3 regions of the Jeotgalibaca porci genome follow, and region 1 is predicted to be linked to each of the others. Evidence: a T-box and tRNA genes for the amino acid it is inferred to sense, from the RefSeq annotation. Region 1 holds a T-box; the other regions hold tRNA genes.
What was found. A T-box is a leader RNA that pairs with one kind of tRNA and senses whether it is charged. The one in region 1 lies ahead of tyrS (tyrosine--tRNA ligase), so its partner is inferred to be a tRNA-Tyr.
Positions count from the first base shown of each region.

Region 1 (2,243 bases):
GTGCAGTCACTGCTGGAGCTGCAACGTTTCTAGATGTTGTTGCTACAGTTTCAACTTCTGCTACTTCTTCTACTGCGATTGCTGCTACACGTGCTGCTTCTTCTGCAGCTGCAATAGCTGCCGCTTCTGCTGCTGCGATTGCTGCGGCTTCTTCAGCTGCACGACGATCTGCTTCTTCTTTTTGTGCAATAAATTTGTCGCGGTCAGCTTGAACAGTTGACTGTTCAGCATTCAAAGCTGCAATTGCACTTTCTTCTTCGATTTTTTTAATATGTAAATCAGCTTTCAATTGCTCAAGCTCAGTTGACATACCGATAATTTCTTCAAGTTTCTCTTCAGAAGCTACTTTTTTATCTGTAACAGCTTCTTTATCAGAAATTTGTTGTTCAACTAATGATTTGTTCGCTGATACCATTGTTGTAACGACTTCAACACGTGCAACTAAATCTGTTAAAGATTCAGAAGCAAATACAAAGTTAATGTAGTTTGTGTTTGAACCATTTACCTGTACAGAACGGGCTTGTTCTTGTAATTGCTCTTCACGTTTTTCAATAATAATTTCTAATTTTTCGATTTCTTCAGCCAATGTAGTTACTTCGTCTTGTGTTGTGATACGAGACTCAAGTAATTCATTTGAACGAGATTCTGCAGCAGAAATTTCTGCTTGAACAGCAGTTAACGTTTGTTGTGCTGATAGAACTTCAGATTGAATTGCTTCTAATTTAGATTCTTGTTGTTCAATTTTATTTTGTAATTCATCTGCGGAAGCGGCAATAGGTGCTATCATCGTTGATGCAAGCAATGAACTTGTGAGTAATAATGTGGCAAGTTTCTTCTTCAAGTTAGTACCTCCGTGTCGGTTTCATATATATTTTAAAGTTTATATTTATCTCAGTGATGAAATCATAGCATAGTTACTTTGTGAAAAATCGTTTTTCGACAACTTGTAGCTTCTTTGTAACACATCTGTAACACAACCCAACTTATGTCCTAAAGCGCTTTAGACAGTTGACGGAATCAAGCGCGCTCGTTATAATAATTGCAATCATACAAATATTAAAAGTGATGACGGAAACCAGTAGGATTAAGGTTTTGAATTCGTAGAGAGCCGATGGTGGTGAGAATCGGTACGACCTTGAACTGAATTACACTCCCGAGCTTTCTTAAACAAGCGTTTAGCAGACGTTACCTGCAAAGAGGTATTTCGATTTTTTCGAAATGCAATCTGGGTGGTACCACGGTAAATTATCGTCCCTGACTGTTACAGTCGGGGACTTTTTTTATACAAAAAAATAGAAATCGGAGGCAAATATACATGAATATTATTGAAGATTTAGAATGGCGCGGTGCCATTAATCAACAGACGGACGCTGAAGGACTAACGAAGTTAATTGAAAAGAAAAGTATTGGCTTATACTGTGGAATCGATGCTACGGGTGCAAGTATGCATATTGGACACTTGATTCCCTTCATGATTCTGAAAAGATTCCAACTAGCTGGCCACAAACCGGTCATTTTAATCGGCGCTGCAACAGGTTCAATTGGAGACCCTAGCGGAAAGTCAGAGGAACGCGTTTTACAATCAGAAGAAACGGTCGCTTACAACGCGCAAAAGATTACAGAACAAATGCAAAAGTTGTTCAAAGCTGGCGAGTCAGACTCAGAAATTCGTCTCGTTAATAACTTAGACTGGACGAAGAACCTCTCATTGTTAGATTTCCTGAGAGATTTCGGTAAAAACTTCAACCTGAATACCATGTTAGCAAAAGATATCGTTGCAAGCCGTTTGGAAACAGGAATTTCATTTACGGAATTCTCTTACCAAATTTTGCAATCCATGGATTACCTCCACTTATACCGTAACCTAGACGTGCAATTGCAAGTTGGTGGTGCGGATCAATGGGGAAATATTACAGCCGGTTTGGAATTAATCCGTAAAAAAGAAGGCGCGGAAGCAGAAGCATACGGTCTGACTATTCCGTTGATGTTGAAAGCGGATGGTACGAAATTCGGTAAGACGGCTGGCGGCGCGGTGTGGTTGGATGCGGAAATGACAACGCCTTACGAATTCTACCAATTCTGGGTAAACCAAGATGACCGTGATGTCGTGAAATACTTGAACTACTTTACATTCCTTTCACAAGAAGAAATTTCTTCATTGGCTGAAAAAGTTGAAACAGAACCACATAAACGCGAAGCCCAAAAAACACTTGCAGCTGAAATGACAAAATTTGTCCACGGCG
Region 1 is NZ_CP049889.1:1,615,169-1,617,411, reverse strand. It holds gene G7058_RS08255 (C40 family peptidase) at 1-841, opposite strand, end outside; T-box leader at 1,057-1,259, shown strand; gene tyrS (tyrosine--tRNA ligase) at 1,316-2,243, shown strand, end outside.

Region 2 (2,243 bases), 990 kb from region 1:
CAGCAATCGTATCAAGCTTTAGAACAAAACCAACGACAATAATAGCAATACCAATTAATCGTATCCATTCCATTATTTCTCACTCCTTATATAATATTTTTAATCATCTTATTATACCAGATATACGAATATGTTGAAAAACTTAGGCCTTATCGGACAGTAATCTATAGTGTGGGTGATGAAAGTTGCGTTTGAAAGCAGTTAGAGCGGCGTCTTACCTCTTCTACCGGCTTTCACGGTTTCTGAATTTGCTGAAAGCCGGTATTTTTCATATTTTACCGGCTTTCAGCGTTTTGTAATTCCCTGAAAGCCGGCTCCTTCCTTTTTACCTAAAAAAAAAGCATTTTATTTATCTAACAATCTCCGTTTATGCATCATTTAAGCACGTCCACAAAGGAATCACCCGGTCCAAAGATTGTTAAATCAAGCTTTTTTTCCACGTGGAATAAGTCGAGGAGTTATGTTAGGGTGACTCGACGTGCAAAGGTTGGTTGATTTAAGCTGACTTTTTCACGCTTTCGCGGTAAATAGTGCAAGAGTTGGACCTTTTCAACTGACCTTTGCACGTCTACACAATGAATGACGTTCCTCCAGAAACTTATATTACCCTATACTACTACAAAAAAAGCACCATCATCTCATAAGAAATGATGGTGCTAAAGTATACCGGCGGCCGGGGTCGAACCGGCACGCCCTCGCGGGCACTGGATTTTGAGTCCAGCGCGTCTGCCTATTCCGCCACGCCGGCATCTTACATATTAAGATTGTTAAGAAAAAAAAGCACCCACGACTTCAACTAATATTTAGTTCAGTCAATAGGTGGCTGTGCCTTCGTTATAATCTTACTGGGCTAGCTGGATTCGAACCAACGATGACGGAGTCAAAGTCCGTTGCCTTACCGCTTGGCTATAGCCCAAAAATGGGGCGACTGATGGGAATTGAACCCACGAATGCCGGATCCACAAACCGGTGCGTTAACCACTTCGCCACAATCGCCATAATAATCCAAAACAGGGGTAGTAGGATTCGAACCCACACTGACGGTTTTGGAGACCGTAGTACTACCATTATACTATACCCCTAAAACAAAAAAAGAATGGAGGGGGGCAGATTCGAACTGCCGAACCCGAAGGAGCGGATTTACAGTCCGCCGCGTTTAGCCACTTCGCTACCCCTCCATGGTGGCCTGGGACGGAATCGAACCGCCGACACCTTGAGCTTCAATCAAGTGCTCTACCAACTGAGCTACCAGGCCAATCTGTGAAACAACACTGTGGACATACGTCCAAGTGAATTATACTTCCTTATGCAGCTATACATTAAGAAGATAAAACGGTCCCGACGGGATTTGAACCCGCGATCTCCTGCGTGACAGGCAGGCATGTTGACCCCTACACCACGGAACCAATGGAGGTTGACGGGATCGAACCGCCGACCCTCTGCTTGTAAGGCAGATGCTCTCCCAGCTGAGCTAAACCTCCATGTATTTCTATAAATACAATTTGTTATGACCCGTACGGGACTCGAACCCGTGTTACCGCCGTGAAAGGGCGGTGTCTTAACCGCTTGACCAACGGGCCATTATAATAATATTTTTGAACGGAGAGTAAGGGATTCGAACCCTTGAGACGGTTTCCCGCCTACACGGTTTCCAACCGTGCTCCTTCGGCCACTCGGACAACTCTCCAGAGAACCTATTATAATCAATCATATCCCTCTTCATAAAAAGAGAACTCCGCAAGTAGGACTCGAACCTACGACATCATGATTAACAGTCATGCGCTACTACCAACTGAGCTATTGCGGAATAAAATTACTGCGCGGCAACGTCCTACTCTCACAAAGGGAAACCCTTCACTACAATCGGCGCTAAGAAGCTTAACTTCTGTGTTCGGGATGGGAACAGGTGTGACCTTCTCGCCATCGTCACCGCACAATTATTTAATTAAAGGAACAACGTTCCCTCAAAACTGAATCCATAACACGACTGAACAGCTGACCAAAGCTCATTCATCGCTTGCTTTTTTTATTCTAAATCTTGGTTAAGTCCTCGACCGATTAGTACTAGTCCGCTCCATACATCGCTGCACTTCCACTCCTAGCCTATCTACCTGATCGTCTCTCAGGGGTCTTACTCATTCTAGATGATGGGAAATCTCATCTCGAGGGGGGCTTCACGCTTAGATGCTTTCAGCGTTTATCCCTTCCACACATAGCTACCCAGCAATGCCCTTGGCAGAACA
Region 2 is NZ_CP049889.1:628,988-631,230, forward strand. It holds gene G7058_RS03245 (DUF969 domain-containing protein) at 1-73, opposite strand, end outside; tRNA gene G7058_RS03250 (tRNA-Leu) at 665-748, opposite strand; tRNA gene G7058_RS03255 (tRNA-Gln) at 846-916, opposite strand; tRNA gene G7058_RS03260 (tRNA-His) at 921-996, opposite strand; tRNA gene G7058_RS03265 (tRNA-Trp) at 1,012-1,082, opposite strand; tRNA gene G7058_RS03270 (tRNA-Tyr) at 1,098-1,178, opposite strand; tRNA gene G7058_RS03275 (tRNA-Phe) at 1,180-1,255, opposite strand; tRNA gene G7058_RS03280 (tRNA-Asp) at 1,334-1,406, opposite strand; tRNA gene G7058_RS03285 (tRNA-Val) at 1,409-1,481, opposite strand; tRNA gene G7058_RS03290 (tRNA-Glu) at 1,509-1,580, opposite strand; tRNA gene G7058_RS03295 (tRNA-Ser) at 1,601-1,687, opposite strand; tRNA gene G7058_RS03300 (tRNA-Asn) at 1,734-1,807, opposite strand; rRNA gene rrf (5S ribosomal RNA) at 1,819-1,934, opposite strand; rRNA gene G7058_RS03310 (23S ribosomal RNA) at 2,039-2,243, opposite strand, start outside.
Region 2: it has a tRNA-Tyr gene. The T-box ahead of tyrS (tyrosine--tRNA ligase) is inferred to sense a tRNA for this amino acid. The anticodon was not compared.

Region 3 (2,243 bases), 400 kb from region 1:
CTCCTGTTCAATTTCACTTGCAACAGCAACTAATCTTTCGGCGTATGTCGTGATTTTATTATAGATTTTCTCACGTGCTTTTTCACCGTCAGAATCCGCACAATCTAAGAGCGATATCCCCATCGTTACTGTGCGGATATCTAACTTATCTTCCGCAATCATTTGAATTGTTTCCAGTATATTTTCTTGTCGGTTCATATCATTTACCTGCCTTATAAGGTATGCATCGCATCAAAAATTGCTTCCGATTGTATGCGAACGACCAATTTTTGTTTCTCTTCAATTTCTTCCATTTCCTTCTGAACTTCAACGATACTATAAGGTGAAGAAGTAAAATCGACTAACAAAATCATTGTGAAATATTCCTCCATCAATGTTTGGGAGATATCCAATATATTTACATCTAAATCTGACAGCTTTGTGCTCACAGAAGCAACAATGCCTTTGTGGTCTTTTCCAGTAACTGTAATAATTGCTTTCACACTATTCATCCTCTTTTCAAAAATCATTTTGAATAGTGTACCACAATATGAAACAGTTCGTTACTAAATATTTTGTATTGTCTCTTGTGGCCAATAAATCCATTCTAATCGACTTAACGTTATTCTATAGGTGAAACTCTTTTCTATCTCTTAAAAAGCATGTTAGGCACTAATATAGCGTTCTAGTAATATACTCAAATACAAAAAAAGCTCAAAACGAATTTACGTTTTGAGCTTTTTTATAAGATACCGGCGGCCGGGGTCGAACCGGCACGCCCTCGCGGGCACTGGATTTTGAGTCCAGCGCGTCTGCCTATTCCGCCACGCCGGCATTACATTATTTTTGCAAATTTTCATCCCTAATGGGAAAGGCGGTAACCGGATTTGAACCGGTGATGAAGGTTTTGCAGACCTGTGCCTTACCACTTGGCTATACCGCCATATAACTTGTATTAACTGGGCTAGCTGGATTCGAACCAACGATGACGGAGTCAAAGTCCGTTGCCTTACCGCTTGGCTATAGCCCAAAAATGGGGCGACTGATGGGAATTGAACCCACGAATGCCGGATCCACAAACCGGTGCGTTAACCACTTCGCCACAATCGCCATAATAATCCAAACAGGGGTAGTAGGAATTGAACCCACACTGACGGTTTTGGAGACCGTAGTTCTACCTTTAAACTATACCCCTATGGATAAAAAATTAATGGAGGGGGGCAGATTCGAACTGCCGAACCCGAAGGAGCGGATTTACAGTCCGCCGCGTTTAGCCACTTCGCTACCCCTCCATGGTGGCCTGGGACGGAATCGAACCGCCGACACCTTGAGCTTCAATCAAGTGCTCTACCAACTGAGCTACCAGGCCAATCTGTGAAACAATACTGTGGACATACGTCCAAGTGAATTATACTTCCTTATGCAGCTATACATTAAGAAGATAATAACGGTCCCGACGGGATTTGAACCCGCGATCTCCTGCGTGACAGGCAGGCATGTTGACCCCTACACCACGGAACCAATGGAGGTTGACGGGATCGAACCGCCGACCCTCTGCTTGTAAGGCAGATGCTCTCCCAGCTGAGCTAAACCTCCATGTACTGTAAAACAAAAATATGACCCGTACGGGACTCGAACCCGTGTTACCGCCGTGAAAGGGCGGTGTCTTAACCGCTTGACCAACGGGCCATGTAAATAAAAAAATGGGCCTAAATGGACTCGAACCATCGACCTCACGCTTATCAGGCGTGCGCTCTAACCAGCTGAGCTATAGGCCCATAAAAAAAGCGGGTGAGGAGAATCGAACTCCCGACAACAGCTTGGAAGGCTGTGGTTTTACCACTAAACTACACCCGCATGGCGGTCCCGACGGGATTTGAACCCGCGATCTCCTGCGTGACAGGCAGGCATGTTGACCCCTACACCACGGAACCGGCATTTAAAAAGTAAATGTGAGCAAATGCTCACGTGTATCATGATGCTATGAACATGATAATTGCGGGGACAGGACTCGAACCTGTGACCTCCGGGTTATGAGCCCGACGAGCTGCCAACTGCTCTACCCCGCGATAATAAAATAATATGTCATATCTCATAAAAAGATAATGAAGGAGGATAAGGGATTCGAACCCTTGCACGCTTTTACACGCCTGACGGTTTTCAAGACCGTTCCCTTCAGCCGGACTTGGGTAATCCTCCGAAATAAGCTGATATTAAAATATGTCATAAACAATGACAATGACCCGTACGGGACTCGAACCCGT
Region 3 is NZ_CP049889.1:1,213,747-1,215,989, reverse strand. It holds gene G7058_RS06290 (PFL family protein) at 1-198, opposite strand, end outside; gene G7058_RS06285 (ACT domain-containing protein) at 213-482, opposite strand; tRNA gene G7058_RS06280 (tRNA-Leu) at 730-813, opposite strand; tRNA gene G7058_RS06275 (tRNA-Cys) at 852-922, opposite strand; tRNA gene G7058_RS06270 (tRNA-Gln) at 939-1,009, opposite strand; tRNA gene G7058_RS06265 (tRNA-His) at 1,014-1,089, opposite strand; tRNA gene G7058_RS06260 (tRNA-Trp) at 1,104-1,174, opposite strand; tRNA gene G7058_RS06255 (tRNA-Tyr) at 1,191-1,271, opposite strand; tRNA gene G7058_RS06250 (tRNA-Phe) at 1,273-1,348, opposite strand; tRNA gene G7058_RS06245 (tRNA-Asp) at 1,428-1,500, opposite strand; tRNA gene G7058_RS06240 (tRNA-Val) at 1,503-1,575, opposite strand; tRNA gene G7058_RS06235 (tRNA-Glu) at 1,597-1,668, opposite strand; tRNA gene G7058_RS06230 (tRNA-Ile) at 1,684-1,757, opposite strand; tRNA gene G7058_RS06225 (tRNA-Gly) at 1,766-1,836, opposite strand; tRNA gene G7058_RS06220 (tRNA-Asp) at 1,838-1,913, opposite strand; tRNA gene G7058_RS06215 (tRNA-Met) at 1,976-2,048, opposite strand; tRNA gene G7058_RS06210 (tRNA-Ser) at 2,089-2,178, opposite strand; tRNA gene G7058_RS06205 (tRNA-Glu) at 2,219-2,243, opposite strand, start outside.
Region 3: it has a tRNA-Tyr gene. The T-box ahead of tyrS (tyrosine--tRNA ligase) is inferred to sense a tRNA for this amino acid. The anticodon was not compared.